Regions from separate parts of the Pseudoalteromonas sp. SA25 genome, predicted to be linked through region 1. Evidence: predicted binding sites of a transcription regulator. Region 1 holds the regulator's gene; the other holds the start of a gene.
What was found. The regulator NrdR, encoded in region 1, represses ribonucleotide reductase genes. The targets are predictions, from matches to a motif close to AAACACNANATNTNGTGTTT.
Positions count from the first base shown of each region.

Region 2: a site for NrdR is predicted at 4,436-4,455, ahead of nrdA (class 1a ribonucleoside-diphosphate reductase subunit alpha). Genes of this name have one in related genera too.

Region 1 is NZ_WTKV01000009.1:14,593-31,335, forward strand. It holds gene ribE (6,7-dimethyl-8-ribityllumazine synthase) at 1-180, opposite strand, end outside; gene ribBA (bifunctional 3,4-dihydroxy-2-butanone-4-phosphate synthase/GTP cyclohydrolase II) at 281-1,393, opposite strand; gene GQR45_RS09135 (riboflavin synthase) at 1,423-2,076, opposite strand; gene ribD (bifunctional diaminohydroxyphosphoribosylaminopyrimidine deaminase/5-amino-6-(5-phosphoribosylamino)uracil reductase RibD) at 2,103-3,227, opposite strand; gene nrdR (transcriptional regulator NrdR) at 3,394-3,843, opposite strand; gene glyA (serine hydroxymethyltransferase) at 4,212-5,468, opposite strand; gene thrC (threonine synthase) at 5,738-7,021, opposite strand; gene thrB (homoserine kinase) at 7,033-7,968, opposite strand; gene thrA (bifunctional aspartate kinase/homoserine dehydrogenase I) at 7,978-10,395, opposite strand; gene GQR45_RS09170 (response regulator) at 10,624-10,992, opposite strand; gene GQR45_RS09175 (ATP-binding protein) at 11,360-13,129, shown strand; gene rdgC (recombination-associated protein RdgC) at 13,497-14,414, shown strand; gene GQR45_RS09185 (YgjV family protein) at 14,803-15,039, opposite strand; gene GQR45_RS09190 (Crp/Fnr family transcriptional regulator) at 15,328-15,984, shown strand; gene GQR45_RS09195 (phosphoribosyltransferase family protein) at 16,033-16,599, opposite strand.
Region 2 is NZ_WTKV01000010.1:47,899-64,641, forward strand. It holds gene gyrA (DNA topoisomerase (ATP-hydrolyzing) subunit A) at 1-2,599, opposite strand, end outside; gene ubiG (bifunctional 2-polyprenyl-6-hydroxyphenol methylase/3-demethylubiquinol 3-O-methyltransferase UbiG) at 2,776-3,486, shown strand; gene GQR45_RS10110 (HAD-IA family hydrolase) at 3,486-4,166, shown strand; gene nrdA (class 1a ribonucleoside-diphosphate reductase subunit alpha) at 4,575-6,857, shown strand; gene nrdB (class Ia ribonucleoside-diphosphate reductase subunit beta) at 6,923-8,053, shown strand; gene yfaE (class I ribonucleotide reductase maintenance protein YfaE) at 8,053-8,325, shown strand; gene aldA (aldehyde dehydrogenase) at 8,398-9,846, opposite strand; gene GQR45_RS10135 (2,5-didehydro-3-deoxy-L-galactonate 5-reductase) at 9,851-10,615, opposite strand; gene GQR45_RS10140 (alcohol dehydrogenase catalytic domain-containing protein) at 10,647-11,669, opposite strand; gene GQR45_RS10145 (CRTAC1 family protein) at 11,960-13,915, shown strand; gene GQR45_RS10150 (hypothetical protein) at 14,007-14,210, opposite strand; gene GQR45_RS10155 (hypothetical protein) at 14,351-14,548, opposite strand; gene GQR45_RS10160 (beta-galactosidase) at 14,692-16,743, opposite strand, start outside.

The DNA.
Region 1 (16,743 bases):
TAATTCCACCGCGCCTGGTACATAAATAACGGTAATGTCGTCATCAGATACGCCACCAGTGCGTTTTAGCTCATCAACAGCACCTGCAAGGAGGCTGCTACCGATAAAGTCATTAAAACGAGAAATGACAATGGCAAACTTTTTGCCAGGAGCGTACTTACTACCTTCAATAATTTTCATTTGATAACCCTAAAAATAAGTTCAAGCGGTTGCGATTGCGCAAAAATTGCTGCGCATCATACCATAAAAATAAAATAATAGCCTAGTTTAAGCGTGATGCTTATTGTGGCTCAACATAATCAACAACTTCTAAATGAAAGCCCGAAAGTGCATGGTACTTTTTAGGGCGACTCATTAATCGCATTTGTTTAATTCCAAGATCTGCAAGTATTTGCGAACCTACGCCAACAGTACGAGAGGTACCTTTGAATTTACGTGGCGTAACGCTTTCGCCAGCATCAGCTGCTGCAAATGCTTTCACAGTTGCCTCTAACTCTTCAGTGCTTTCTTGCTTACCTAAAATAACTAAAGCACCTTCATTTTTAGCGATATAAGCCATTGCTTCTGAAAGGCCCCAACTACGGTCAGCACTTCTATCTGAAAGTAGGATATCGTTAAAGGTACTTTGCAAATGTACACGTACATTTGTCGGTTCTTGCTCTTTTATATCGCCTTTAAGCAATACGTAATGTAATTGGCCGTCAATTGTGTCTTTATAAGTAACTAAATCAAATTCACCGTGAATAGTTGGTAACTTACATTTTGCAACTTGCTCAATTGTTGTTTCATTTAAGTTACGGTATTCGATTAAATCAGCAATAGTACCAATTTTAATATCATGCTCTTTCGCAAAAACTTCTAAATCAGGGCGACGCGCCATGGTGCCATCGGCATTAAGTATTTCAACAATAACAGATGATGCTTCAAGCCCAGCTAAACGCGCTAAATCACAGCCAGCTTCAGTATGTCCTGCGCGAGTTAATACGCCGCCAGGTTGTGCCATAATTGGAAAAATATGACCAGGCTGCACGATATCACTTGGTACTGCGCCTTTAGCTATAGCCGCTTGCACTGTACGCGCTCTATCTGCTGCTGAAATACCTGTAGTAACACCCTTTGATGCTTCTATCGACATTGTAAAGTTAGTCGAAAATGCAGCACCATTATTTTTAACCATTAAAGGTAAATCAAGTTGCTCACAACGCTCTTGCGTCATAGTTAAACAAATTAAACCACGGCCATGAGTCGCCATAAAATTAATCGCTTGTGCACTAATATGCTCTGCGGCAATAATTAAATCGCCTTCATTCTCTCTATCTTCATCATCCATTAAAATAACCATTTTACCGGCTTTAATATCGTCGATGATTTCTTGTGCGCTGTGTAAATTCATAAATTTGCTCGTATAAGTTATCAGTTTCGTTATTTAATAAAACCCGCTTTAGCGAGTAAGCTCATCGAAATATCAGAGCCTGTTGGTTGCTCTGCACCTTTTATAAGGCGCTCTAAATAACGTGCAATTTGATCGACTTCTAAATTAACTTGAGTGCCTACTTTAAAGTGAGCAATTGTGGTTTGCTCACTCGTATGTGGGACAATTGTTAATTTGAATTTATTACCTTCTACAGCGTTCACTGTCAGGCTTATACCATCAATACATACCGAACCTTTGTACGGGATGTATTTCATTAAATTTTCGTCAGTTGTAAGCCAATATTCTGTTGCTCGAGCGTTTGCTGTAATGCTTGTTATAGTTGCTATGCCATCAACATGGCCAGATACTAAATGACCGCCTAAACGCGAAACAGGTTGCATGGCTTTTTCAAGATTCACCGTTTGCCCTAAAGCATAGTGAGCAAAACCGGTTAAACCAATCGTCTCGTTAGATAAATCAGCACTAAAACCGTCAATATGTTTATCAACTACGGTTAAGCAAACGCCATTGGTTGCAATGCTGTCGCCTAGCTTTACGTCTTCCATATCAAGGTCAGCACTTTGGATACGAATGGCTAAGTCGCCTTGTTTTTTTTGTAATAAAGCAATTTTGCCTGTGGCTTCTATTATCCCAGTAAACATAGCGCTACTCTTTTTATTAAGTGATTTTAATGAGTTTTTAACGCGGTGATACGTAAATCGTCACCAATGCGCGCACATTCATTAAATGTTAAATCAACGGTGTTTTGCATACTCGTCAATTCAGGAAAATTAACTAAACTTTTTGCATCATGGCCCATTAATTTAGGCGCCAAATAAAAAACAAACTCGTCAACTAAATCAAGCTCTGTCATTTTACCAGCAAGTGTTGCTCCGCTCTCAAGCCAAACATTATTAAACTGTAGTTGCCCAAGCTTTTCTAAAACAGCCTGTAAATCAACTTTGCCGTTACTTTCACTTACTTCAATATGCTTTACAAAATGCGGCCATTGCAGCGATTTATCAACCTTAGTCGTAAGTATTATTACATCACTTTGGATTTTAAATAAAGCAAGGTTGGGCGTTAAACGATTCTGTGAGTCAATTATAACACGCACGGGCTGGCGAAGCGGTAAATCGGTAGGTAGCGTGCAAGGCAACTCGCTTAGTCGCACATTAAGTTTAGCATCGTCTACTAACACGGTATCGGCACCGGTTAAAATAGCGCAGCTTTGCGCTCGGTATAATTGTACGTCTTGGCGAGCAGCGGGACTTGTGATCCACTTACTTTGCCCATTTTTAAGCGCTGTTTTACCATCTATGCTTGCTGCCATTTTACAGGTCACATAAGGTAAGCCTTGTTCCATTCGCTTAAAAAAGCCAACGTTAAGTGCGCGAGCTTGTGATTCAAGTAATCCATAAGCAACTTCAATACCGGCATCGCTCAGTATTTTAAGGCCTTTGCCTGCAACTTGTGGGTTTGTATCAACCATAGCGGCAATTACTTTTACAACGCCCGCCTTTTTTAAGCCTTCAGCACACGGTGGCGTACGCCCATAATGACTACACGGTTCAAGCGTTACATAAGCCGTTGCACCTTGTGCACTACTACCAGCTATTGCCAGTGCATTTACTTCAGCATGGCCTTGACCTGCTAATTGATGAAAACCCTCACCAATTATTTGATTATTTTTAACTAATACACAGCCAACATTAGGGTTAGGCGTGGTAGTAAACCGGCCTTTTTTGGCAAGCTCTATGGCGCGTGCCATATACATTTCATCATGTTCTGTAAAAGGAACTTGGTTAAGCATTTATTATACCAATTGCGTTAAATAAGTGGTCTATTATAGCGCTAAGAAAATAGCGCAATAACAAGGCGAAAATTATGACATATAGTTGTTCTATATGAATAATTTTTAACGCAGTGAGTGCGCTATTTAATGCGATAGAATGATCATGTTTTTAATAAAATTGGTATTACTCCCCTAAGCGGGCAATTTCTTCGCCAAATTCACGTATATCTTCAAACGAGCGATAAACAGAGGCAAATCTTACGTACGCTACTTTATCGAGCTTTTTGAGGGCTTCCATAATGCATTCACCCACCAAATGGCTTGAAATTTCTCGCTCACCCGTTGCGCGTAGTTGCGATTTTATTATATTCACTACTTCGTCTACTTGCTCTGTGCTCACTGGGCGTTTTTCGAGTGCGCGATTTAAGCCATTTAATAATTTATCTTCGTTAAATGGTTCGCGACTGCCGTCTTGTTTAATAACACGAGGCATAACCAGTTCAGCGCCTTCAAATGTAGTAAAGCGCTCGTGGCAGTCGTTACACTCACGACGCCTGCGAACTTGATGGCCTCCGCCAACAAGGCGTGAGTCAATAACTTTAGTATCTTTTGCGGTACAAAATGGACAATGCATAGCTCGGTACTTCCGTTTTAAAACAAAAAAGACCGCTAAATAGCGGTCTTTTATCTTAGCAAAAAAATAGGGCCTGTTGACCTTTCAGGATTAAATTTGTTCTATCTAGGGGCGATTTAATCGCGGCGCGAGGTTTGTAACCTAGTGGGCTAAGTAAAAACCGAGCAACAAAGAGTAAATCGCCCCTAGGACGAACCCGAGGGCAGTGCATGTTTGGCATTTATGCTGCGTTATCGCCTATTTGTGTGGAGTAACCACACTACATAGACTCTGCCTTGCCTAAAAACCAAACATACTACTGCAAATTAAACCTCGAAAGATAAACAGGCCTCTAGCCTATGTGATCTAAATTACTGCCGCTTATGCAATTAAGCGTAAACAGGTAATTTTGCACAAATTGCTTTTACTTTTTCTTTAACTTGCGCCTGTACAGATTCATCAGTGATGTTATCTAGTACGTCACAAATCCAGCCAGCAAGCTCTTTTGATTCTACTTCAGTAAAACCACGGCGAGTAATTGCAGGAGAACCAATACGCAAACCAGATGTTACAAATGGTGAGCGTGGATCGTTCGGTACTGAGTTTTTATTAACTGTGATGTTAGCGTTGCCTAGGGCTGCGTCTGCATCTTTACCAGTGATATCTTTATCGATTAAATCAAGTAAAAATAAGTGGTTTTCAGTTTTGTCAGATACGATTTTGTAGCCGCGCTCTTGCATTACAGCAACCATTGCTTTTGCGTTTTTAACAACTTGTGTTTGGTATACTTTAAACTCTGGTTGAAGTGCTTCTTTAAATGCCACTGCTTTTGCTGCAATAACATGACATAAAGGACCGCCTTGGCCACCAGGGAAAACAGCGCTGTTAAGCTTTTTGTAGATTGCTTCGTCGCCACATGCAGAAATAATCAAACCACCACGAGGGCCTGCAAGTGTTTTATGCGTAGTTGTAGTTACAACGTGTGCATGAGGAACAGGGCTTGGGTAAACGCCTGCCGCAATTAAACCCGCAACGTGAGCCATGTCAACAAACAGATAAGCACCGATTTTGTCAGCAATTTCACGGAATTTAGCCCAATCAACAATACCTGAGTACGCTGAGAAACCACCAATAATCATTTTTGGTTTGTGCTCAAGTGCTAGTGCTTCAACTTGTGCGTAATCAATTTCGCCAGTTGCTTCATCTAGTCCGTATTGGATTGCATTGTAAAGCTTACCAGAGAAGCTTACGTGAGAACCGTGAGTTAAGTGACCACCATGAGCTAAGCTCATACCTAATACAGTATCGCCAGCGTCTAATAATGCTAGAAAAACAGCTGCATTAGCTTGCGAACCAGCATGTGGCTGTACGTTTGCGTAGTCAGAACCAAATAATTCGTTAGCACGGTCAATTGCTAATTGCTCAACAACATCTACATGCTCACAACCGCCATAATAACGTTTGCCTGGGTAACCTTCTGCGTATTTGTTTGTAAGCTGTGAACCCTGCGCTTCTAGTACGCGTGGGCTACAGTAGTTTTCTGAAGCGATTAGTTCGATATGCTCTTCTTGGCGAGCAGTTTCTTTGGTTATCGCGTCAAATAACTCTGGATCAAAATCCGAAATATTCATGCTACGTTCTAACATTGGGGTCTCCTAGGGCAACGTGTATGGTGTTTTTTAGAGGCTTTATTGTACGCTTTAAACGACTCTTTGCCTACGCTCTTAAGTTGAGGATATTTAAACAGGGATTGAAACTATTTCACAGCTCTTTTAAGATGATATTTTTTTATAAAGCCATAATAATTTTAAATGAATTATATTTACTACATTTAATTAGTAAATATAACTAAGTGTATTCATCCGTATAAAGTTATAAAAAAAGCGGCTCAAGCCGCTTTTCCTTTTAATTTAACTTAGCCTAATTTAGCGAGCATTTCGGTACGTAACGCGTCGTAATCGGCGTTCATATCGCTTGCTAGGCATGGTTTTGCTAGTGCATCAGCAAGTGGTTTTGGCATACCTAATTCAATATTTAGAATACCCTCTACGCTTTCTTTAAACTTAGCAGGATGAGCTGTCGCTAAAAAGATACCCGCAGTACCCGGCGCACGATTTTCAACAAGACCTTGGTAAGCAATAGCAGTATGAGGCTCTGCAACATAGCCCGTTTGTTGAATTTTTTTCATCACGGCTTGCGTGTCTTGCTCGTTTACGCTTGTTGAATAAAAATTATCGTAGCTAAACCAGTTATTATCTAACATTGTTTGTACACGCGGCCAATTGTTTGGCTTACTTACATCCATCGCATTTGAAAGCGACTCAAGCGTTGCGTTTGGCGTCCAGTTTTTATCAAGCATAAAGCGCGGCACAGTATCATTTTGATTTGTTGTTGCGCTTAATTTACCTACAGGTAAACCAATAACCGCACCAATCATTGCGGCGCACACATTACCAAAGTTACCACTAGGTACTGATATATGTGCTGTTGCCCGTTTTTCTTTTGGTAGCAGTGCAATCGCTTCAAAGTAGTAACAAACCTGAGCAACTAAACGGCTAATATTAATTGAATTAGCTGAGTTAAGCCCAAGTGTTGATTTAACTTCTTCATCTAAAAAGGCATTTTTAACTAGCTCTTGGCAATCATCAAAGCTGCCCTCAACTGCATAACAATGAATATTGTTACCTAGCGTAGTAAATAGCTTTTGCTGAGCAAGTGAAATTTTGCCTTTAGGGTATAAAATTACTACGTCGATATTTGGTTTATTATAAAAAGCATGTGCTACGGCTGCACCGGTATCGCCAGATGTTGCTGTTAAAATAGTTACTTTCTCGTCTTTGTTAAACTGCGTTAAACACTCTGCCATAAAGCGACCACCAAAGTCTTTAAACGCAAGTGTAGGACCATGAAACAGTTCTAAACAGTATGTGTTCTCTTCAACTTCCACCAGCTTAACTGGAAAGTTAAATGCATTTTTAACCATTTTTGCCACAGTATCGCTTGGTAACTCATCACCAATTAGGTGAGATAATATTTTGCCGCTGCGCGTAACAAAGTCCATATCAAGCAATGCATCAACATCGGACAGTGGCGGCAGTGATTCTGGGAAAAATACACCTTGGTTACGACCCAAACCTGTTTTTACGGCTTCAACGAACGACACTTTTTGTGAACTATCTTTTAAATTATGTAATTGCATGACTAACTATCCTATAAAACTGTTAATTGACGCGTGCCGTCGTTATCTAATTTACAAATGTGGCAAAAGCCTTGCTCGTTAATGTAATTGGTTTCTAACCACTGCGCGCATTGCTGTGCAGCTTCAAGTGTTTTACACACACTAAATAAGGTTGGTCCTGCGCCCGAAATACTGACTATTTCAGCGCCCAGTGCTGGCAAGCTTGCTTTGGCTTCACTAAAGCCTTTAATGAGCGGTGCGCGGTAAGGTTCTGCTATTTCATCTTTCATTATGCTTAGCGCATCGTCAAAACGATTAGTTAACAGTAAGCTACTAAATGCCGACAAACGCTGCGCAAACTCAACACTTGCATGCATGCTCAACTCTTTTGGTAAAACAGAGCGCGCTTTTGCGGTATTAAGCGAAAAACCAGGAAACGCAGCAACGTAGTACCAGTTTTCATCAACAGGCAGTGCAATCGATTTATCAGGAATTAAATCACCTGTTAACTGCAAACCACCTAAATAACATGGCGTGATGTTGTCGTAATGACGACCGCCGCTTACTACAGCTTCAAAGTCAGCCATCAGTTCAATAAGCTCAACCTGACTTAAATTAGTTTTTGCAAACTTATCAAGGGCAGCAAAAGTAGCCACGACCGAACATGCACTAGAGCCAAGCCCAGAGCCAATTGGTAAGTTCTTTTTAAGCTCGAGCTTTACGCTTGGCATAGTAGGCGCAACATGCGCTCTAAAATGCACTAAACACTGGTACGCTAAATTCTCATTCGCATCACTTGGTAACTTATGAGCGTATTCGCCAGTGCAAATAAACTCATCGCTTGGTGCGGCGCTTACAACGGCTACATCACCTAACAAACTGCCATCAATTGGCGCAAGCGCTGCGCCAAGTGCATCAAAACCCACTGCAAAATTACCAATAGACGCCGGAGCATATACTTCAATCATAACGAGCTCCTAGCGCGATAACGTTTTTAAAATATCAGCAAATACACCCGCGGCTGTTACTTCCGAGCCGGCGCCATAACCACGAATTACAAACGGACGTGGCTGGTAGTATTGGCTTAAAATAGCCAGTGCGTTTTCACCATCACGAATGACACTAAGCGCATGCTTTGCATCTACCGCTTCAATACCTACTTTACAGTGGCCTTCTTTAATTGTGCCTACATAGCGAAGTACCCTACCCTCGCTCGCAGCGCTTTTGATACGGTCGTTAAAATCAGCATCTAAGCTTGGTAGTTTTGCCATAAACTCATCAACACTATCACCTTGTGCAAAACCTTGTGGTAATACTGACTCAACTTCAATATCGCTTAGCTCTAATTTCATACCGGCTTCGCGAGCGATGATCAATAACTTACGTGCTACATCGGTACCCGATAAATCATCACGAGGATCTGGCTCAGTAAAGCCACTTTCTTTGGCTTTAATAGTTGCCTCAGAAAGTGATAAACCATCTTGAAGTGCGCCAAACATATACGAAAGTGAACCTGATAAAATACCGCTAAACTCTAATAACTCATCACCGGCACCAAATAATGACTGTAAGTTGTCGATTACTGGTAAGCCTGCACCAACGTTTGTTTCGTATAAAAATTTACGATTATTCTTTTGCGTTGCTGCAATTAAATCTTGGTAATACGTGTATGAGCTTGTTGTTGCTTTTTTATTGGCAGCAACCACATGAAAACCTGCATTTAAAAAGTCTACATACTGCGCAGCAAGTGCATCCGACGACGTACAATCAACAAGCACAGGGTTTACTAAATGATTTTGCTTAACAAACTGCTCTACTAGTTTTAAATCAAACGCCTGCTCAGATGAGGCCAATTTTTGCTGCCAATCACCAAAAGCAATACCTTCACTATCAAGGTGTAATTGACGAGAGTTAGCAACACCATACAAGTTAAGTTTAATATTACGTTTTTCAAGCCACGCTTGCTGGCGCTCAAGCTGATTAATAAGCTCTTGCCCTACTAAGCCACAACCGAGTAAAAACACATCAATTGACGGCACATGCGTGAAAAAGTTTTCATGGCATATTTTTACGGCGTCGTTACATAACTCACCATCAATTACTGCTGAAATAGCACTTTCTGTAGAATCCTGTGCAATTGCAACAATATTTACTTGCGCTTGTGCAAGCGATGCAAAAAACTTAGCCGCTAAGCCACGGTGTGCGCGCATGTTATCGCCCACTAAAGTAACAATAGCTAAATTGCGCTGCACTTGTACAGGCTCAATAAGCCCTGCTTGTAATTCAAGTTCAAATGCAGTTTGTAGCGCATCAAGTGCAAGTGCTAGGTCTGTTTCGTGTACACAAAAGCTAATGCTAAATTCGCATGATGACTGCGTGATTAATACAATTGATACGTTATCGTGAGCAAGCGCGTTAAATACCTTAGACGCCATACCTACTTTGCCTTTCATGCCTGGCCCTGAGACAGTTAGCATTGCAAGGTCTTGTAGGCTCGAAAGCGCTTTTACTGGCTCATCTGATGAATAATCGTTACCAATTAATGAGCCTTGTGCGTCTGGGTTATGCGTATTTTTAATTTCGCACGGCACACCGGCTTTAGCACACGGCAAAATTGTTTTAGGGTGAAGTACTTTTGCACCAAAGTAAGAAAGCTCCATCGCTTCTTTATAAGATAAAAAATCTACTTTAGTCGCTTTTTTAATATAACGAGGATCAGCACTGTATACACCATCAACGTCAGTCCAAATTTGGCAAATCTCAGCTTCTAAACAAGCCGCAGCAATGGCTGCTGAGTAATCTGAGCCATTACGGCCAAGCGTTGTAAGCTCACCTTTGTCATTACTCGCTGTAAAACCAGGCATGATATAGATAGTTGCAGGACTTTCTTTAAGCACAGCTTGAAAGCGCGCTTTACTTGTTACTAAATCAGCCTCGGCGTCGATATAACCGCCAGTTGAAGCGATACAGCTTGTTGCTTCTAAGTATCTTGCATCGTGCGAATTCAATAAAGCCTGCATTAAAGAAACACTAACGCGCTCTCCAAAGCTAATTACAAATGCGCGAACTTGATCGGGGCAACATTGTATAAGTGATACGCCATCTAGTTTATTTTTAAGTTCCCTTAAGTTTGGCCAACTTGTAACTACTACACCACTTTTTTCAACGTCAGCTTTCAAACCTTCACAGCGGCTAACTAATGCTTGCCATTGCTGCGAAAAGTCAGAGCCTTGTTCTGCTGCACTTGCAAGTGCAACTAGCGAATCGGTCATTCCACCTGGAGCAGAAAGTACCAAAAGCATTTCATCTTTTAATTGTGCTTTAACTAGCTGAGCTACCTGTTGTAAGCATGCATAGTCGGCAAGCGAAGACCCACCAAATTTTAAAACTCGCATTGTTTATGTTCCTCATCCCATAAAACGAAAAAAGGCCTGTGTTCTAAGTGAACACAGGCCTTTAAATTTGTTGCACCGACCTATGCCACTATCCAGTAAGAATGATGGTTGTAATAATAATGGTCAGTACGCGATTAATTGTTTTCATATGTTAAGACTGCCTTAACAAAGGCTATGCTGTCAACCCTAAATTAAAAGATAAAACAGCCTTTTTTAACATGAAAAAACCTAATGAATGCCAAATTTATGCAATATTTCGTTTAAGTTAGATTTATTGATAGGTTTATCGATAAAGTCTATTGCGCCAAGTTGTGCTACTCGTTGCTTCATTTTCTCTTGTATATCGGCAGAAATAACTAAAACAAAGCACTCTATTTTTTCTATTTTTATAGTCTCGAGTACTTGTATACCATCAACTTCGGGCATGGTGAGATCTAAGCACAATAAATCAAAGCTTTGTGCTCGTAAAAGTTCTAGAGCGTGCGCTCCATTTGTAGCTTGTTGTATTTGAGCGTCTATACATTCATTTAAACACCGCACGACTTGTTTACGGGCAACTGCAGAATCGTCACAGACTAATATCGAAAATTTCATCATGTTTACTACTACACAACCATCAAAGTTATTAAAAGGTTATTAAACTAATGCCTTCCATTGCATTTTAGACACTTTAACACGCCTCAAAGCACTCAGCGCATTAATAATTTAATAGAATGATAAATATAGAATAAATCCGTTTAAGATATAATTAACCAAAGCAAATACTAATTAAGCCTACAATACATAACAGATAACGAATTTATTAATTTATACCTTGGTTTAAATACTTTGATACTACACGCTCACTTTTTGTGATTTATCTTACTAAATTTTAACTTTTTTATTTATTTTTAGAGGTTTATTGACTAACTTTTAAATTAATATCGTAACGTTACAAAAATAATAAAGGATGAACAAGTCACTCATGTTACAAAAAAGTCTTTCTAAGAAGCTACTGACTAGCGTTTTATCCGTCTATTTTTTGCTTACCTTTGTAGTGACCTGTGGACAAGTGCTTGCTGAATACGTCAATACTAAAGACTATATTCGCGATGAACTTAGTACCTTACAAAAAACCTTTAGTCGCAGCTTAACACGTGCAATTTGGGAGCTTAATACCAAGCAAACAATTACAACAGCAGAAGGTTTACTCGCCATTCCCATGATTGAAGGGATTATTGTTCGAGACGACAGCGGCGAAATTATTTCACAGCTAGGGCGCTCTCTTGATATACACAAGCTATATAACCAACAGTTAGTACAAGAAGAGGTTATTTTAGAAGACGCAAAATCGGGTTTATTTGGTTATACCTTTCCACTTATTTTTGAATTTTCAGGTCGTGCTACTCAAGTTGGTGACGTTACCTTATTCTCAAGTCGAGAAGTTGTTTTTAGCCGCATTATGGTATCAATCTACTTTTTGATTGGTAATGCGATGATTAAAACCACCTTTTTGATCATCTTATTTTTAATGGCATTTAGAAAACTTCTTACAGACCCTTTAGCAGAACTCACTGAGCAACTAGAAAATTTAGAACTAGACGAGCTAGAAGGTCAACATATAGAAATAGAAACAGAAGAACATAATGAACTAAAAGTGATGGAGCAGTCATTTAACAAACTAATAGATAAAGTGGTTCAGTATAGAAAAGAGCTTGAACACACCCAAAAAGAACTCATTATAAGTAACGAAAAGCTTGATCAACACAACATACAACTTGAACAAGACGTAGCCCGTAAAACATCCAACTTAAGCCAAGCAATGATGGATTTACAGCAGCAAAAATACGAACTCGAAAAGCAAAAAATTGTCCTCACCGAAGAAGTAGACTTACGCCGCAGCACAGAGCTAGAGTTAATTACAAAGCAAACTGAATCTCAGCGCTATATAGAAGAGTTAAGCCTTGCACAGGAACGTTTACTAGGCACAGAAAAAATGGCTGCGCTAGGCGGACTTGTAGCAGGTATTACACACGATATAAACACCCCTATTGGGATAGGTGTAACGGCAATATCATTTTTACAAGAACGCTTAAATAAACTCGAAAATGCTTATACCGAAAAAACACTTTCGCCAAAAGCACTAGAAGAATTCATTAACGAAGCAAAACAAAGCACAAGCTTACTAACCACTAACTTAGATAGAGCTTCGGAGCTTATAGCTAGCTTTAAACAAATAGCGGTCGATCAAGCCAGTGAAGCAGTAAGAACCATTAACTTTAAAGATTACACTAACGAAGTAATACGCTCACTGCACCCAAAACTAAAAAAGACATCCCATACTATAAAATTAGAATGTCCTGATGATTTAGTTTTAAATCTCCCTGCAGGGGCTATAAGCCAAATTTTTACTAACCTAATTATGAACTCACTTATTCATGGCTTTGAAGGTAAAAGCAACGGTGTAATGGATATTAAAATAAGCGCTGATGACACTAACTTAACTATTGATTACAAAGATGACGGTAACGGTGTTACCAACGAGCAATTAAAAAAATTATTTGACCCATTTTTTACTACCAAACGCGATGAAGGCGGTAGCGGATTAGGCACCCATATAATGCTTAATTTGGTCAAGCAAACCCTTAGTGGCTCTATTGATGCAACGAGTGAACCGGGCAAAGGTCTGCGTTACTATATTCAATTTCCGAAGAACATGGCTAAGCCACTGCCTATTTTTGATAAATATGAATAAATAAAAGTATATGCATTAAATTATTAGGGCGTGTTGTTCTTTGGTGGTTGAATTTACAGCAACATGTTTGGTTTTTAGGCAAGACAGAGCCTATGTAGTGTGGTTATTCCCATAAATAGGCGACAACGCAGCATAAATACCAAACATGCGCTGCCCTTTGGGTTCTTTCTAGGGACGATTAACTCTTTGTTGCTCGGTTTTTACTTATTCCACTAGGTTACAAACCTCGCGCCGCGATTTAATCGCCCCTAGATTGAACAAATTTCAATCCATAAAGTTCAACACGCCCTAGTAACAAATCAGTCATTTCGAGATGCTGTTTTTATTGCTATGATTGTACAAATTTTTCAAATGGATCAATTCCCCTATGTGGTTTAGTAACCTTATTTGTTACCGCTTTAAGCAAGACGTTTCATATACTCAAGAAGACTTTGATAAAGCATTAGAGCAAGATTTATTTCGCCCATGTACTGGTCAAGAGCTTGCAACATTTGGTTGGACAAAAGCGTTTGGAAAACATGGCGATACGCTATCGCATTTTTCTCAAAAAAGTATTCTAGTTTGCGCTAAACGCGAAGAAAAAGTACTCCCTGCTTCTGTTATTAATGAACTAGTTGCTGAGAAAGTTGATCTGATAGAAGCTGAAGAAAACCGCCCAGTTAAAAAGAAAGAAAAAGACGAATTAAAAGAAAACATTCTTCATACTCTTCTACCTCAAGCATTTAAAAAGTCGAGCTTACAATTTGCCTTTATTGACCAAGAAAACGGTTGGGTTGTTGTAAATAGTGGCAGCTTTAATAAAGCAGAAGAGCTACTAGCACTACTTCGTAAATCGTTAGGAACGCTTCCGGTTGTACCTGCGTTTGCTAACTACGACCTAGATGTATTTTTAACTGATTGGTTAACTAACTTTAGTACACCAGAAGGTTTTGCTATTGGCTCAGACGCTGAACTTGAAGAAGCAGACGACAGCGGCGCACAAGTAAAGCTTAAAGGTCATGATCTATCGTGTGATGAAGTTAAATCGCATTTAGAAAGTGGTAAACGCGTAACTAAACTTGCACTTGATTGGCAAGAGCGTCTTAAGTTTATGCTGCAAAACGATGGCTCTATCAAACGTTTAAGCTACTCTGAAACTCTAAAAGAAGAAAACGCAGATATTCCTAAAGAAGATATGGCTTTAAAACTTGATGCTGACTTTATTTTAGCTTCTGAAGAAATAAAGCAATTACTTGAAGAATTAACTGCAGGTTTAGGTGACGTTGAAGATTTAGAAAAAGCGTAAATACCATAGTGCCTACCTGCATAAATATTTAAGCAATTTAATGAATTAAATTGCATATGTAAGCAGGTTGGTATAACAGATAAAAATCCGATAGCAGTTTACTGCTATCGGATTTTTTTTTTGAAATTTAGAAGCACTTATTTATATCTTAACCGCGAACAGAATTTAGCTAACGATCGACGTATTAAAACCTAAGGTAATCATCTTTCGAATAGGAGATTACAGCATGGTTCAAAGGTTCAAAGGTTCAAAGGTTCAAAGGTTCATCAAGGTAAGTTATGTAGAGTGATATGAGATTATCTATATACGCTTCAAGCTGGACTGCACAAAAACTGAAGTTTTTGATTTTAATTAAAACCATTAACTTACTTTGTGCAGATAACTTATTTTAGCTTTTAGCGTCTTCAACTTTAGGTTGGCGATATATTTTTATAATGTGGTATAAATTTACAAGCGACAATAAGCCGTTGGTAAAAATAACAGGCACTGCGCCAATGGCAACACCGTATGCAGTAAATACAATACAACCAAACATGTTGTACCAACGTAGTTTTACTACATCTGTCATTGTTAACGATGCAACCAATAAAGCTGATGCAATATAACCTAAATATTCCCAACTCAATTGTTCTCTCCTAGCCTTTAGGTTAGCATTACATGTACTGCTATCTTATGGCACTTGTAAGTATTGCAAAGTTACAACAAAATAAAAAAGCTAACCTGCTTAAAAAACCTGAAAAAGTTTGCCGGAAAAGACCAGCAAATTCTTAAATCATTACACGGGAAATGAAGGTAAAATAATACTCTTAGCAAAGCTAATAATATTAGTAGCAAGTTAGCGTAAATTCTTAGTGTCTTAATGCTATCGTCATTAAGATGTAATAAATAGGACAAATGTCCGAAGAGCACATTGATGTTTCAATACCATTTTTCTAGTTACCTTGTTGATCAGCTTTTAACCTTTGCCGGTAGTAGCTATCAACAATCAAAAAAAGAAGTTCTGATCCATCAAGATCAGCCTTTAAGCAAGCTTGTGCTTGTACGCAGTGGCACTGTGTCGTTTAGTTACGACGTAGGTAATGGACGACGCCTGCTGTTAGGACAATTGGATTGTAACAACACCCTTATTGGTGAAATAGAAGCGCTAAATAATAATCCGTGTATATATACGGTAACGTGCTTTAGCGATGTCACTTATAACCTTATTGAATTAAGGCATTGGCGTGCTCTACTGCTTGAAAAACCAGAACTAAGCTTATACACAGCACAAACTATTGCGGCTAAGTTTCAGGAAAACCAAAAAATCAATTTAGATAAGTTATTACTACCACTTAGCTATAACATAGCTAAAGATTGCTTACTAAGGGCCGAGAACAACAACCCTACGCTACTTAGAGCCTACCCAACTGTAAATGCTGAAGCCGAACGTTTTGCTACCACTGAGCGAGCTTACAGACGTGTTGTTACAGAACTCGTAGAAAAAGGCTTGGTACTTAGAAGTAACGATGGCTTGCAAGCAGTCGATATACCAAAACTAAGTGAATACGTAGATAGCTTTGCTCAGCTTTAAAATAAAAAAAGGCCTTAACGGCCTTTTTTTATTTATGCAAATTACTAATTACTTCTCTAGCAAAATGTCATGAATTTTCGCAAGATCAGATTTACCAGCAATAATTTCATCCGGTGTTAAACCCGATAATTCATGCGGGAACACTAACCACTCTTCAGATTCATGAATATAATAATCTGGAACAGTGTCTACTTTTGAGTTTTTTGGCTTGTAGTACGGGCATGCAATACGAATATCACGTGGCAAGTTTAAGCGCATAAGCTCTGAAAGCTTTTCTTTTAATGCAACAATACTACGACCTGAGTCAAATACATCATCAACAATTAATAATGAATCACCTGCATTTGCGTTCTCTACAATGTAATGTAAGCCGTGTACTTTAATTTCTTTCGACTGTTTACCAATACCGTAATAAGACGATGTACGTACTGCAATGTGGTCAGTCTCAATGCCTTTGTAATCGTAATATTCTTGAACAGCAATACCGATCGGTGCACCACCTCGCCAAATACCAATAATAAAATCAGGACGAAAGCCATCTTGGTATACTTGTGCCGCTACGCGGAACGAATCTTCAAGCAGCTGTTGAGCTGTGATGTAGCACTTATCTGACATAATTAGAAACCCCAGTGGTGGATATAAGATTTGAGCGCAGCTTAGAGTTAAGCAAAAATTAAACTCAAACAGGTATTGGCGACTGATTTTACCGTAAATGAAATAAAATTGCTTGCCTGTAAATTAAAAAATAGGCACCCAAGG
Region 2 (16,743 bases), on a different contig from region 1:
CTTCTATACGTTGTAAACCAACTACTTGCTCTCCGTCAATAGTTCTGATCAAAATAACACCTTGTGTGTTACGTCCAACCGTTGAAACTTCATTAACGCGAGTTCGTACTAAGGTACCACGATTCGAAATAATCATTATTTCATCGTTGTCATCAACTTGCACAGCACCAACAACAGCACCGTTACGTTCACTCACCTTAATTGATACAACACCTTGTGTTGCACGGCTCTTAGATGGGTAATCTTCAAGTTGTGTACGCTTACCGTAACCATTTTCAGTTACCGTTAGAATGGCACCGTCAGTTTTTGGTACAATTAACGATACTACGCGTTGCTCGTCTGGCATTTTAATACCACGAACACCTGTAGCAGTACGACCCATTGGGCGAACACCTTTGAAGCGAATCTCAGGGTTACCTTCTTCGTCTAATACCGGGTTGCCGTTTTCATCAACAACTGTTGTTTCTTCAGCTTCTTTGAAGCGTACAACTTTACCTGCATCAGTGAACAACATAATTTCGTTGCTACCATCGGTAATATCAACACCAATCAAGCTATCGCCATCATTTAAGTTAACAGCAATAATACCGCTTGCACGTTGACGACTGTAAGCCGTTAATGGTGTTTTCTTAACTGTACCGAATGCAGTTGCCATAAAGATATATTTATCTTCTGCGTACTCGCGTACTGGCAATATAGCAGTAATACGTTCATCAGCTTCAAGTGGTAACAAGTTAACAATTGGCTTACCGCGCGCTGCACGACTTGCTAGTGGTAACTGATACACTTTAAGCCAATATAAACGACCGGCCGTAGAGAAACATAAAATAGTATCGTGTGTATTTGCAACTAACAGACGTTCAATGAAATCTTCATCTTTCATCTTCGTTGCTGACTTACCTTTACCACCACGACGCTGTGCTTCGTAATCAGACAATGCCTGATACTTCACATACCCTTCGTGAGAAAGCGTTACAACAACGTTTTCTTCGGTAATTAAGTCTTCAAGGCTGATATCGTGAGCCGCTGCATTAATCTCGGTACGACGTTCGTCGCCATACTGCGCTTTAATTTCAACTAGTTCGTCACGAATAACTTCCATTAAACGCTCAGGTGTTGCCAAAATATAAAGTAGCTCAGCAATTAACTCTAACAACGCTTGATATTCAGTTAAGATTTTTTCGTGTTCAAGACCAGTCAGCTTGTGTAAACGCAAATCTAGAATTGCTTGAGCTTGTTGCTCAGAAATATAGTATTGACCGTCGCGAATACCTAAATCATCAGCAAGCCAATCTGGACGGGCTACATTATCTTCGCCTGCTTTTTCAAGCATACCTTGTACATGACCTAATTCCCACGGACGTGCAGTTAAAGCAATTTTAGCTTCAGCAGGTGTAGGTGATTTACGAATAAGCTCGATAATTGGGTCAATGTTTGCAAGCGCAATTGCTAAACCTTCAAGCGTATGAGCACGGTCACGCGCTTTGCGTAAATCAAACACGGTACGACGAGTTACTACTTCACGGCGGTGAATAATAAACTCTTCAAGCATTTCTTTTAGATTAAAACACTTAGGTTGGTTGTTAATTAATGCAACCATATTCATACCAAACACAGTTTGTAACTGAGTTTGTGAATACAAGTTATTTAAAATAACTTCGCCTACGTCACCACGTTTAATTTCAATAACGATACGCATACCGTCTTTATCTGATTCATCACGTAGTGCACTAATACCTTCAATTTTCTTATCTTTAACAAGCTCAGCAATTTTTTCAATTAAACGGGCCTTATTAACTTGATAAGGAATTTCGTGAACGATAATTGTTTCACGGCCTGTTTTTTCATCGGTTTCGACGTCGGCGCGTGCACGCATGTACACTTTACCACGGCCAGTTAAATAGGCTTGTTCAATGCCTTTTTTACCGTTGATAATTGCAGCCGTTGGGAAATCAGGACCAGGAATATAATCCATTAACTCTAAAATAGTTAAATCAGGATTTTGAATAAGTGCCAAACAACCGTTCACAACTTCAGTTAAGTTATGTGGTGGTATATTTGTAGCCATACCTACTGCAATACCCGACGAACCATTCACTAATAAATTAGGGACTTTCGTAGGTAACACGTCAGGGATGAACTCAGTACCGTCGTAGTTAGGAACGAAATCAACCGTTTCTTTTTCAAGATCGGCTAATAACTCATGCGACATTTTTGCCATACGTACTTCTGTATAACGCATTGCCGCTGCTGAATCACCATCAACCGAACCGAAGTTACCTTGGCCATCTACAAGCATATAACGTAGTGAGAATGGCTGAGCCATACGAACTATCGTGTCATAAACTGCACTGTCGCCGTGTGGATGGTATTTACCGATTACGTCACCGACCACACGGGCCGATTTTTTGTAAGGCTTGTTCCAGTCATTACTAAGCTCGTTCATTGCAAACAAAACGCGGCGATGAACAGGTTTTAAGCCGTCACGTACGTCTGGTAATGCACGTCCTACTATTACGCTCATTGCGTAATCTAAGTAGGAGTTTTTTAACTCGTCTTCAATATTGACTGGCAGAATTTCATTGGCGAGATCAGTCATTTGATATCACATTCCTTCAGTATCAGCTCTCAACAACCCGGTATTGGGTATTAAGAGTATTGTTATTATTTCTAACAGCCATGCTATCACAATTAATTTTAATTTACAGGCGCAAAACTTTGCGATTTATCAATTTAGCCCTATATAATGGCCTCAGATTGACGAGGAAGTATTTTATGACCGAACATCAAAATGTAGATCACGCAGAAATAGCAAAATTTGAAGCCATCGCTGAGCGTTGGTGGGACCTAGACGGAGAATTCAAACCTCTTCACGAAATTAACCCGTTACGTTTAGACTTTATAGCAAACAAAACGCAAGGCCTATTCGATAAAGAAACACTCGACGTTGGCTGTGGTGGCGGTATTTTAAGCCAAAGCATGGCGCGCATGGGCGCAAAAGTAACTGGCATCGACATGGGGCAAGAGCCTTTAACTGTTGCTAAGTTGCACAGTTTAGAAACTGGCGTAAATGTAGATTATATAAAAGTGCCTGCAGAAGAGTTTGCAACACAGTACCCTGAGCGCTTTGATGTAATAACGTGTATGGAAATGCTTGAACACGTTCCCGACCCAGCATCTATCATTCATGCCGTAGCCGCACTTGCCAAACCAGGCGCAGACGTGTTTTTTTCAACCCTGAACAAAACACCTAAAGCATACTTATACGCTATTGTTGGCGCTGAAAAACTCTTAAAAATGGTGCCTGAAGGTACACACGACCATAAAAAGTTTATAAAGCCTGCACAGCTTATTGCATGGGCAGAGCAAGCCGGTTTAAAAGTTCGTGCAAGTACAGGGCTTTCTTATAACCCACTATCAAAGCAATATACGCTCAATAGTGACGTTAGCGTAAATTACATACTTTATTTTGAGAAGTTAGCTTAATGGCTAACTCTCAAGCCCCCCTACCCCTTATTGAGTACGATGCATTTTTATTTGATTTAGACGGCACCCTACTCGACACCGCTGATGATTTAGGTGCCGCTTTAAACGCAGTCCTTATTAACAATAAAATAGAACCTGTTAGTAGTGATATATACCGTCCTGCGGCATCTAACGGCGCAGGCGCATTATTAGAGGCTGGTTTTAAAGAATTATGGGCTAAACAACCCCAAAGCGAGCTTATAAAGCAATTAGTTGACGAGTACGCCACAAACATAGCAAATCACACACGTTGCTTCAGCGGAGTTGAATCGTTACTTATCGCCCTTGATCAGAAAAAGATCAAATGGGGGATCATGACTAATAAACCAGGGTTTTTAACCGATCCTTTAGTGGCAGCTATTCCCGCATTAAAAAATGCCAGTGTGGTAATAAGTGGCGACACATTAGCTGAAGCGAAGCCATCACCTCTACCACTGCTACACTGTGCAAAGCTTATGCAGGTAGAACCAAGCCGTTGTTTATACATTGGTGATGCACAACGTGACATACAAGCAGGCAAAGCGGCAGGTATGCATACCGCAACGGCACTTTGGGGTTACATCCCAAGTAAAGATGAAGCGATAGCTTGGGAAGCCAATTTTAACTGGCTAAGCCCAATTGATGGTTTTAACCATATATAGTGCTATGTTAATTATTAAACACTATATATTGTGATTGTGTTAGTTTTCACACAAAGCTTGCTGATAAAAAAAGCAGTCAAAATTTATTTTTAAAATGAGTAAATTTAGCAGATCATTAGTTGATTTTTGCATATTTCAACTTAAATGATTGTTCGAAGGTGAGTGTCTACTAACACAAATGCGTTATCCCAAAGTTATCCACAAACAGGGGCAATTATGTCCCTTGCAAAACAACTCAGACCACACTATCTTGTGATCTCTAAATTGAACAACACCAGATATTGTGGCCAAATGTTATTCAATTAAATTCGCCAATACGGTGAAACCTATAATAAATGAGTATGTACCTTGCTTCGGCGAGGCATAAAGCATTGGTCAAAATACATAATTCCCAAGGAATACAGGCAAATGAACCAACAGTTATCTGTAAGCAAACGTGACGGGCGCAAAGAGCCTCTTGATCTGGATAAGATCCATCGCGTTATTGAATGGGCCGCCGAAGGTTTAAGCAACGTTTCGGTTTCGCAAGTTGAATTAAAATCGCACATTCAGTTTTACGACGGTATTCGTACTAAAGACATTCACGAAACCATCATTAAAGCAGCAGCGGATCAGATTTCAAAAGAATCGCCTGATTATCAATACTTAGCTGCACGTTTAGCTGTATTCCATTTACGTAAAAAAGCGTACGGTCAATTTGAGCCACCACGTTTATTTGACCACGTAACAAAAATGGTTGGCGATAAACGCTACGATGCTCACTTATTAGTAGATTACACAGAGCAAGAATTAGACGAGCTTGATGCATATCTTGATCATTCTCGCGATCTTAACTTTAGCTACGCGGCTGTAAAACAGCTTGAAGGTAAGTATCTCGTTCAAAACCGTGTATCGGGTGAAATCTACGAAAGTGCACAGTTTTTATATATTTTAGTAGCAGCGAGCTTATTCTCTGACTACCCAAGTGAAACACGCGTTTCTTACATTAAGCGCTTTTACGACGCAGTATCGTTATTTAAAATATCTCTACCAACGCCAATTATGTCGGGTGTACGTACGCCTACTCGCCAGTTTAGCTCGTGTGTATTAATTGAATGTGGCGATAGCCTTGATTCAATTAACGCTACATCATCTGCTATTGTTAAATACGTTTCACAACGCGCAGGTATTGGTATTAATGCTGGTCGTATTCGTGCGCTAGGTAGCCATATTCGTAACGGCGAAGCGTACCACACAGGTTGTATTCCTTTTTATAAGCACTTTCAAACAGCTGTTAAAAGTTGTTCACAAGGTGGTGTACGTGGCGGCGCTGCAACATTGTTCTACCCGCTTTGGCATTTAGAAGTAGAGAACCTACTTGTACTTAAAAATAACCGTGGTGTAGACGACAACCGCGTTCGTCACCTAGATTACGGCGTACAGTTTAATAAACTAATGTACTCTCGTTTAATTAAAGACGACTACATTACGTTATTTAGCCCATCAGATGTGCCTGGTCTTTACGATGCATTTTTTGAAGACCAAGCTGAGTTTGACGCGCTTTACGTAAAATACGAACAAGATGAGTCTATTCGTAAAAAACGCATTAAAGCCATTGAGCTTTTCTCTATGTTTGCGCAAGAGCGTGCAAGTACAGGTCGTATTTATTTACAAAATGTGGACCACTGTAATACACATAGCCCGTTCATTGCTAAAGTTGCGCCTATTCGCCAATCTAACTTATGTTTAGAAATTGCATTGCCAACTAAGCCACTTAATAACGTAAATGACGAAGAAGGCGAAATTGCCCTTTGTACACTGTCTGCGTTTAACTTAGGTGCAATAGAATCACTTGATGAGCTTGAAGAGCTAGCAGAACTTGCAGTACGCGCACTTGATAACTTACTTGATTTCCAAGACTACCCAGTACCGGCTGCTAAAAATGCAACTATGGGTCGTCGAACGTTAGGTATAGGCGTGATTAACTATGCATACTACCTAGCTAAAAATGGTAAGCGTTATTCAGATGGCAGCGCAAATGCACTGACTCATAAAACATTTGAAGCGATTCAATACTACTTGATGAAAGCATCAAACGAGCTTGCTAAAGAACGTGGTGCCTGTCCTAAGTTTAACGAAACAACGTATTCACAAGGCATTATGCCAACAGATACGTACAAACGTGATTTAGATAAAATTTGTGATGAGCCACTTCATCTTGATTGGGATACACTGCGTGCAAATATTAAAGAGCACGGTATGCGTAACTCAACACTAAGTGCGTTAATGCCATCAGAAACATCGTCGCAAATCTCTAATGCAACAAATGGTATTGAACCACCACGTGGACATATTAGCGTTAAAGCAAGTAAAGACGGTATTTTAAAGCAAGTTGTTCCTGAGTATGAGCGTTTAAAAGATCAATACGAGCTACTGTGGGACATTCCATCAAACGATGGTTACTTGCAGCTTGTTGGTATAATGCAAAAATTTGTAGACCAAACAATTTCTGCAAATACAAATTATGATCCAAACAAGTTCGAAGGCGGTAAAGTACCTATGCAAGTCTTATTAAAAGACTTACTAAGCGCGTACAAACTAGGTGTTAAAACCTTGTACTACCACAATACTCGTGATGGTGCCTCAGATATGCAAGAAGATACTCCAGAAGTGGAAGATGATGATTGTGAAGGCGGCGCGTGTAAAATATAACTGCTGATTTTTATTTTAAGCGGGCATTAAGCCCGCTTTTTCTGATAGTTTTTTGAGTGATAAACATGTCTTATACTACTTTTAGCCGAAACCATAATAACCAAATGCAAGAGCCAATGTTTTTTGGCCAAACTGTAAACGTATCTCGTTACGACCAACAAAAATACCCAATTTTTGAAAAATTAATCGAGAAGCAACTGTCTTTCTTTTGGCGTCCTGAGGAAGTAGATGTAAGTAAAGACCGTTTAGACTTTCAAGCGTTACCCGATCACGAAAAGCATATATTTTTAAGTAACCTAAAATACCAAACTTTGCTTGATAGTGTGCAAGGTCGCTCGCCAAACGTTGCCCTACTCCCTATTGTATCGCTACCAGAGCTTGAAACATGGATAGAAACGTGGGCATTTAGTGAGACGATTCACAGCCGCTCATACACACATATTATCCGTAACGTAACACAAGCGCCTGAACTTATTTTTGATGACATTGTTAGCAACGATAAAATTAGCGAACGTGCCGATGCCGTAACTAAATACTACGACGACTTAATCAACTCTGTATCGCTTTACAATTTATATGGTGAAGGCAAACACGAGATTAACGGTAAAACTGTTATCGTGAATTTGTTTGAGCTTAAAAAGAAACTTTACCTAGCTATGATGTCGGTAAATATTCTTGAAGCGATTCGCTTTTACGTAAGCTTTGCATGTTCGTTTGCGTTTGCTGAGCGTGAACTAATGGAAGGTAACGCTAAAATCATCAAGCTTATTGCGCGCGATGAAGCACTTCACCTTTCGGGTACTCAGCATATTTTAAACATTATGCAAGACGGTAAAGATGACCCAGAAATGGCGATTGTTGCAGCTCAGTGCCGCGACGAAGCGATTAAAATGTTTGTTGATGCTGCAGAGCAAGAAAAAGAGTGGGCTGAGTATTTATTTAAAGATGGTTCAATGATTGGCTTAAATAAGCATATTTTATGTCAGTACGTTGAATACATTACTAATGCACGTATGACTGCCATTGGCTTGCCAGCACAGTTTGAAAATAACAGTAACCCTATCCCATGGATAAACTCGTGGTTAGTGTCTGATAACGTGCAAGTAGCGCCGCAAGAAGCAGAAATTAGCTCATACCTTGTTGGTCAAATAGACTCTCAAGTTGATGCATCAGAATTTGGTGATTTTGATTTATAATGAGTGACAAGTCTACTGCAAGCATAACGCTTGCAGAAAACAGCCAGTGTGTAGAATTTACCGCTGGCTGCCCTTCTCTTTTACAGTGCTTAGAGTCCATGAAAATAGACGTCGCATTCCAATGCCGCGAAGGTTACTGCGGCGCCTGTAGAGCAACGTTAGTGTCAGGTAGTGTTGAATATAACGAAGAGCCACTTGCGTTTGTGCGCGAAGGCGAAATACTCCTGTGCTGCTGTAAACCCAATGGCAACGTAAGTATTAATTTAAAGTAATTTTCTGACAAATAAAAAGCCAATAATGAAAACGTTATTGGCTTTTTTCTTAAGGTGCATTACGGCTAAGTTTTATTTTTCTTTCAAATAAACGGTTTTCTTCTCTAGATATTGCTCTAAACCAAATTTACCATCTTCGCCGCCAAAGCCGCTCTGTTTCCAGCCATTATGAAAACCTTGATGCTGCTCACCCATACCACGGTTAATATAAACTTCACCCACTTCTAACTCGTTAATTGCTTTATTAATATCTGAAAAGTTTTGCGTAAATATATAAGCGCTTAAGCCATAAATACTGTCGTTACAGTATTTAATCGCTTGATCCATATCTTTAACTTTGACAATTGGGAGTACTGGCCCAAAAGTTTCTTCGTGCACTGCAATGTTATCTTGCTTAACGTCTACAAGTAACGTTGGTTCGTACCAACAACCACCTTCGAAACCCTCAACAGAAGCAACTTTACCACCAGTGGCGACAGAAGCGCCTTGTTGAATACTTTGTTGAACTATGTGATCAATGTTGTCTATTTCACGTTGATTACATTTAGGACCCATTTGTGTATCTGGGTTCATAGGATCCCCAACACGAAGTGCTTTTACAGCTGGTATAAATTTAGCCATAAACGCATCGTACACAGACTCTTGAACATATAAACGCTCAACACAGGTGCATACTTGCCCGCAGTTAGCAAAGCGACCCCAAAGCGCACCTTCAACAGCCTCATCAAGGTCGGCATCGGCCATAACAACCATCGGGGCTTTACCGCCAAGTTCAAGCATTACAGGCGTCATATATTCTGCGCTAGTTTTATAAATTTGCTTACCTGCAGCAGTAGAGCCTGTCATGGTGATCATTTTAGTAATTGGGCTTTCACACAATGCTTGGCCAACAACAGAACCTGATCCATTAATAACGTTTAGCACGCCAGCAGGAATCCCCGCTTCGTTTGCTAAACGACCCAGCTCGGTGGTTGCTAAAGGTGTTTCTTGAGTAGGTTTTAATACAATAGAGTTACCTGTAATCAACGCAGGTCCAATTTTACGACCAGCCAATGCCAGCGGAAAATTCCACGCAGTAATACCAACAACTACGCCACGTGGCACTTTATGAATGTATATTTTTTCATCTTCGTTATCTGAAGGTAAAATATCGCCTTCAATAGTAAGTGCATGGTCGCATGCATAGTCAATAAAAGTCGCTGTTACGTCGACTTCCATTTGTGCAACTGATAGCAATTTACCTTGCTCTGCAACAAGCATTGGTGCAAGAATATCTTTATTTTCACGAATTTTATTAGCAAACACGCGCAATATATTTTGACGTGTGCGAGCTGTCAATTTAGCCCACCTTTTCTGGCCTACATTCGCTGACTCAAGTGCATACTGCGCATCTTCTATACAGCCTTTTGGTATTTCACCAATTTTTTTACCCGTAGATGGGCTTAATATTTCAATGGTGCCACTTACTTTAGAAGCGACATATTCACCATTTATAAAATTCACATTATTATGAAAGTTCATTGTGCTATCTCCCCATCCATCCGCCATCAACCAATAAAATAGCGCCGTTTACATAACTAGCAGCCTCAGAAGCCAAGAACACTGCGGGCCCTTTAAAGTCTTCAGGATTTCCCCATCGACCTTGTGGAATGCGCGCTAAGATGGCTGCATTACGCTCTTTGTCATTGCGTAATGCTTCAGTGTTATCGGTATCAATGTAACCTGGCGCAATGGCATTTACATTAATGCCTTTGCTAGCCCATTCATTTGAAAGCGCCATAACCAATTGCCCAATAGCACCTTTACTAGCTGCGTAACCCGGTACTGTAATACCACCTTGAAAGGTAAGCAAAGAAGCTGTAAAAATAACTTTACCCTCGCCATGTTCTATCATTTGTTTGCCTATTTCGCGGCTTAAAATAAATTGAGCATTTAAGTTAACTTCAATCACTTTATCCCATAAATCATCACCATGCTCAGCCGCAGGAGCACGTAGGATTGTACCTGCATTATTAACTAAAATATCAATTTTTGAAAAATCACTTTTTACATCATTAATAAAAGAATAAAGCGCATCACGATCACCAAAATCACATTGGTAGGCTTTAAAGTTTCGGCCAAGGGCTTTAACTTCTTTTTCTACTTCTGAGCCTTCAAGCTCTAAGCTTGCAGATACACCAATAATATCAGCGCCAGCCTGCGCTAAACCTAGTGCAATACCTTTACCAATACCGCGCTTACAACCTGTAACTAAGGCTACTTTGCCTTCTAAGCTAAATTTTTCTAGCATCTGATTCATTTTCATACCTTTATAATTTTTATTATTGTGGATTACATTCAACAAGCGCTTTCATGCCTTCTGGATTTCCATCCATACTCGCAAATGCACTACCAATATCAGTTAACGAACTAACCGAACTAATGAAAGGTTTAAGATCTATTTGGCCCGATGAAATTAATTCGATAGCCCAATCAAAATCGGCCGCTTCGTATACACGTGCACCTAATAACTCCAACTCTTTCCAAAAGAATTGAAATAAATCGATTTCAGGTTTAACACTGTGAATGGCCACCATTACTATACGACCCCGACGCCCTGCTATTTCGGTCATAGCCTCTATTGCGGGTTTTACGCCTGATACTTCAAATACAACATCTGCACCTTTTGTTTGTGTCCAACTGTCTACATAGGCAGCTAAATCTTCTTCAATGGGATTAACCGATTTAACACCTAGCTCATCGGCAAAAGCACGGCGGCTTTTGTTAGGCTCAGACACGAGTACTTCTGCACCAACACTTTTAGCAACCGCAGCAACTAATTGCCCAATTGGCCCGCCACCAAGTACAACCACTTTCTCACCCGCTTGTAAGCGCGAGCGTCGTACATCATGGCACGCAACCGATAAAGGCTCTATTAATGCACCTTGCTTTAAATCAACGCCTGCTGGTAATTTATGCAAAGTACGCGCTTTAACTGTCCAGCTTGACTGAAAAGCACCTGGTGTATCTATTCCCATAAACTTTAAATTTTGACAAATATGCGTATGCCCCGCATTACACGTAGGGCAATCGCCACACCAATCTAATGGGCGTACTACCACGTTTTCCCCTACAGCAAAGCCTTCAACGCCTTCACCTATTTCTGCAACAACACCTGATATTTCATGGCCAATTGTTTGCGGAATAGACACTCGTTGATCCATCACACCATGGTATATGTGCATATCAGTACCGCAAATCCCAACGTATCCAACACTCAATCTAATCTCACCCGCTTTAGGTTTAATAGATGTGCCTTCAACAATGTTAAATGACTTGTTACCTATATATTGTGCAGCTTGCATATTTTTATACCTTCAAGAATGTTTAATTAAATAGTAACCAAGTAATGCATCATTAAAACAATGCCGATACGAGGAATATCAAAGTGAACTATCACACCTTAATATGGTTTATTGTTAACAATTTACACCTAGGTATGTTGTTTGTAAAGCCACTCTTAATATTTAATATAACTTCAGAGCAGTAAAGCGGGCCTGTTAAAAACATTAAGGCTTGAGTAATAAAATTTACTTGTATGTTTTACTTCCAACCTATATTGTCAACAATTAACACAATGTAAAGAGGGACTATAGTGATTAAAAACAAAAAATCAATTCTTAGCTTACTGATAATTAGCGCTATAAGCTTAGCGGGATGCAGCCAAACCACACAAACGCCCAGTAGCCAAACAAGTAATAACGTTGTATTTTCTGATGTGTCTGAACAAGCAGGCTTAATAACACAAAAAAACTGGAAGTATGGCGGCCCTACCATTGCCGATATAAACAGTGATGGTCATTATGATCTGCTGCTAACAAATCACGACACCACCCCTATTCGTTTATTTATGGCAAATGGAGATGGCACATACACACTACAAAACGATATTTTTCCACGAGCAGATCTACACGGTATGTCGGCCGGTGATTACGACAACGATGGCGATCTCGATGTACTTATTGCACTAGGCGGTGGAAATGGCACCACACCTCAACCCCAGCGACTACTTAAGAATAATAATGGTAAATTTGAAGATAAAACTGTTGAAGCTGGCTTATCTAAAATGGGGGCTCGCGGGCGCTCTGTGCGCTGGGTTGATGTAGATGCCGATGGTGATCTTGATTTTATACAAGTAAACGCCGAAAAATTAATTCACGAAAACTCACCACGAAATATCATTTTTGAAAATCTCGGTAATGGAAAGTTTACTTATCACCCATCAGCTACTTTTGAAAATATAAAAGCCGAGCGTGTATTATTAACCGATTACAATAACGATGACATACTCGATATTTTTGCTTTTGATGGATACAACGATTTAACTATTTATCAAGGTAATAACGACTTTACCTTTGCCAATGTTACTAAAGATCTATTAGGTACAAATAGTGAAGCCTACAAAGGCACGCTCGCAGTTGCACAAGCTGATATAGATAACGACGGCGATATGGACTACTACCTTGCTCGCGGAAAGCTAAGCTACGCTATCGCTAATAACAGTCTATCGTTTAATAAAGGCAGCAAACGGCTAGACCTGCGTGATGAAGGTAATAAAAGCCACGATGGCATAACACTCATTACCGACAACACAAACTCAGGAAGTCTTATACTAAGTGACTTTTATCACTTCCCGCGTGCCAAGCTATTAAGCCAAATGGATGTATACATAGGTGAGAAAAAAGAACTAATAAATACACCTAGTAAAAACACCACCATTAGCCAGAAAAAAGCGCAAGGGTTTCCAACTAAGCTTGATAAAACCGGCTGGTACATTGGGTATTTAGGGAATAATAAATGGCGAGTGGAATGGGTACTTACCGACAACCTTGCATGGGATGTACGCGCATCATTCAAAAATGTAAAAAACTATCAAAGCGATTGGCAACCACAAAACCTCGCCCTTCCTGATGTATTACTACGTAACGATAATGGTAAGCTGGTTGATATTTCATCTAAATTAGATGCATTAACAAACAGTAATAACTGGGGAGTTGTACCCGGCGATTTTAATAACGACACAAAAATAGACTTTATGGTCTATCGCTTTGGCGAACTAAAAGAGCGAGTTGCTGATGTTTTACTCATTAACCAAGGTGATTACAACTTTAAAGCAACAATCACTCATAACGCCGATACCGAACGTGGCTTAGACTCACACGGCGATATGGGAGCCGCATTTGACTTTAACCTAGACGGAAAACTCGACCTACTAAGCGGAGATGAAGATAACGGCCAATGGCATTTATATAAAAATACCACTGAGTTAAGTCACGCCCACTTCACCCTTATTAGAGTTGGATACTCAAAAAGTGGGGTTGATCCGTATGGTGCAAAAGTACAAATTAAAACAGCAACTGCGAACCAATATCAAGTTATTGGCTCACAAAGTGCTACTCACTCGCAAAGCTTACTTAATATTGTACATTTTGGATTAGCACAAGCAGATTCAATTTCATCAGTTATCGTTACATGGCGAGATGGCAGCTCTGAGCTTTTAAATAAACAACCTGCAGATCAATTAATAAGTATTGGTAACTTAAATAACTGATCTATAGACGCGACTTTCATGGCCCCCTTAATTAAGCGAATAACGACAGGGGGCTTGTTTTACCAATTCAATATTCTGCTTATTTAACTGCTCAAAAAAACTTATCTATCTGTACTTTGTATTCCCATGGTTGCTGCAATACATTATTCGTATTGTGTTTATTCCACTCATTCCAAAGCTTTGCTAATTTCGCTTGTTCAGCAGGTAATGTATCAACCAAGATATGTCCTAGAGTTTTATCACTAACTTTAAGTGCGTTAAGCTTATCTAATACGACAACAATCGGGCGATCCATAGCAAAATTCGTCGCAGCTAATACTCCCCCTCGCCTATAAAATGTGCAAACTGAGCTTAAGCAGCATCCGTTGCTTACTCGGCCTATAAACCGCTGAAAGCGATAATACAGCAAAGAAAGGTTGTTTATTTGGCGACTGATTAATCAGTAAAATGACTGGCTTGAGTCGCAAGTGTATCCACTAAGTACCCTTCGTGTTCAGCATAGTGTTTAAAGTCTCGCTCCATCTTTTGAGAAGGGTAAGCCTGTTGTTCTGCTTTACCATATGAAAAATAACCACGCGCGCCATCACGAAAACAAAAGTTATCAAACTCTCGCTGAGTAGCGATGATATTCATCGTGATTACCTTGAAGCCTATGCGGTAGGATTTAATAACTCAGCGTACTTTTCAACGGTATTTAAAAAACACACCGAGTTATCATCAAAAGAATACCAACAACAATGCCAATTAAAGTCATCGATGAGGGCAGTTAAATGAGTTTATTTAATTTCCACATCACCATAACGCTGCTGATACAAAGATTTATGAACTTGTTTAGCCGCTTCAACTAATTCTGGGTATGGAATGTCTGTTGTTGTTACAAATCCAACATTATAATTTTCGCCATCATACGCCCGACCGGTAATTGGCGAATCAATATATTGGAACCAGTGAGCACCAATTAAATACGGATTATCAATAACCGTTTTCATATAGGTTTTGTACATATCAGCACGATCGCGTTGATTAGCAGCATGGATAATGCCTGGATTCGGTTGACCAGTATCACCTGAACCAATGTGAAATTCCCCAATAATCGTAGGCATATCTAGTTCTTTCAACATATCCCATGTCATCGGGTCTAGTCCTTCACGATAATAATTATAACTGATCACATCGGCATACTTCTTAGCAGACCAGCGAGCTTCTGGCGATGTCCCCCAAGAAGTAAACCTCGCGCCCATATATAAATGGTCAGGCAATACTGATTTTAAAGAATGATTTACAACCTTAAAATATTCATCGGAGAAACGAGTTAACAACCACGACAAATCGGCAATCATAGCGTTATTAAAATTACTGTCTTTTTTATAGTTAACGCCAGTATTATTAAATACTTCCCATGACTTAATATTTCTATTCCATGCCTTATTTAGCTGGCTAATGGTTTTATACTTTTGTTTTAACATATCACTGAACACTGATTTGGTCGGGCTATTCGCAGTCGTTTTAGATAGTGCATCAAGTACAATGCCATAACGTAAGGTTGTTGAGCCCTCTCCTCCCCAGCTCATTTCGTTATCAATAAACACCCCTATACACCAAGGGTTATTTTGTACTTCTTGGGCAATAACTTGAGTGGTTATGTTCGCTCTTTTAACAAATTCAGGATCGAAAGCGTCAGGCATGGCTCCCCAATAATCAAAACCAGAACTCAACCTTTTAAAGTCGCCGATGATCCACCCATTCGCAAAATAGGGAACTTGTTGATTATTATAAAAACTAGCATCGGTCCAATTCCCAAATGAAGTAAAGCCCCAATCTTGCATTCTTTTTAAGGTTACTTCGCGCCATTTATCGATATAAGAATCTGGGTATTGCTGAGCATAACGACGTTCTAAATTTGCTTGGTAAAAGCTAAAAACTTCCCCATGTTGGATTGGTCCAAGATGAGATGAGCGCTTGTAACTATAGTGATTTGCCAACTTATCATTATACTGTGGTAGCCAATTAAACATGGCTCTTCGGTCTGGATAAGCGATGTAGGCTGATTTTTGATATTTAGCTAAATTACTATTTAAGCCCTTTGAATCTTCTGGCGTTACATCATCAGGGTCACGCGCTCTGACCGCATCATCGCGATAATCTACACCTGTAAATGTTGTTGTGTTAGCCATTCGCGCGTTGGCAATACCTGAGGAAAAAAACAAATAACCTTCGGGGTCAACTAACGCCCATTTGCCATTTACTTTTTCCGTACGAAAAAAACCTGTTGCCTTTAACTTAGGCCCTTGCTTCCAACCGCCAAACTTACTTCTATCAGCCCGCGGGGTTACTTTCGACAAATCATTTAACTCTTTATTTGCGATTGCTCTTAATTGTTGTTCAGAGCTGACCTTTAACGGGTAGTTGACCTGTGTAGATTGACCAAATTTATCGACGATGTTTGTTAAAAAATCTGGTTTTGCATCGGGTATCGTTTCGAATCGTAAATTATCAACGGTTACAGCCGTTGGATTTATTTGAGTTTCTGTATAGATAGCGATACTTTCAACTTGGCTAAAATCTACATTGAGTTTAGCGCCTCTCAAGATCATTTTTCGTGCGGTTGTTTTAAAGCTAGCAGGAGTGTCTCTGAGTCCTGTATCAACATTTAAAGTCTGGGAGTTGAGCTCAAAATATAATGTAGCGTGCTCGTTAGTTGTTAGCCCAATTGTACGTCTTTGGACTTGTTTATCTTTACCTGTGATATTCACACTGAGCATCACTGGAAAGTCGCTTACGTTTGAAACATCGAAAAATAAAGCGCTATTGCCCAAAACACTCAGATC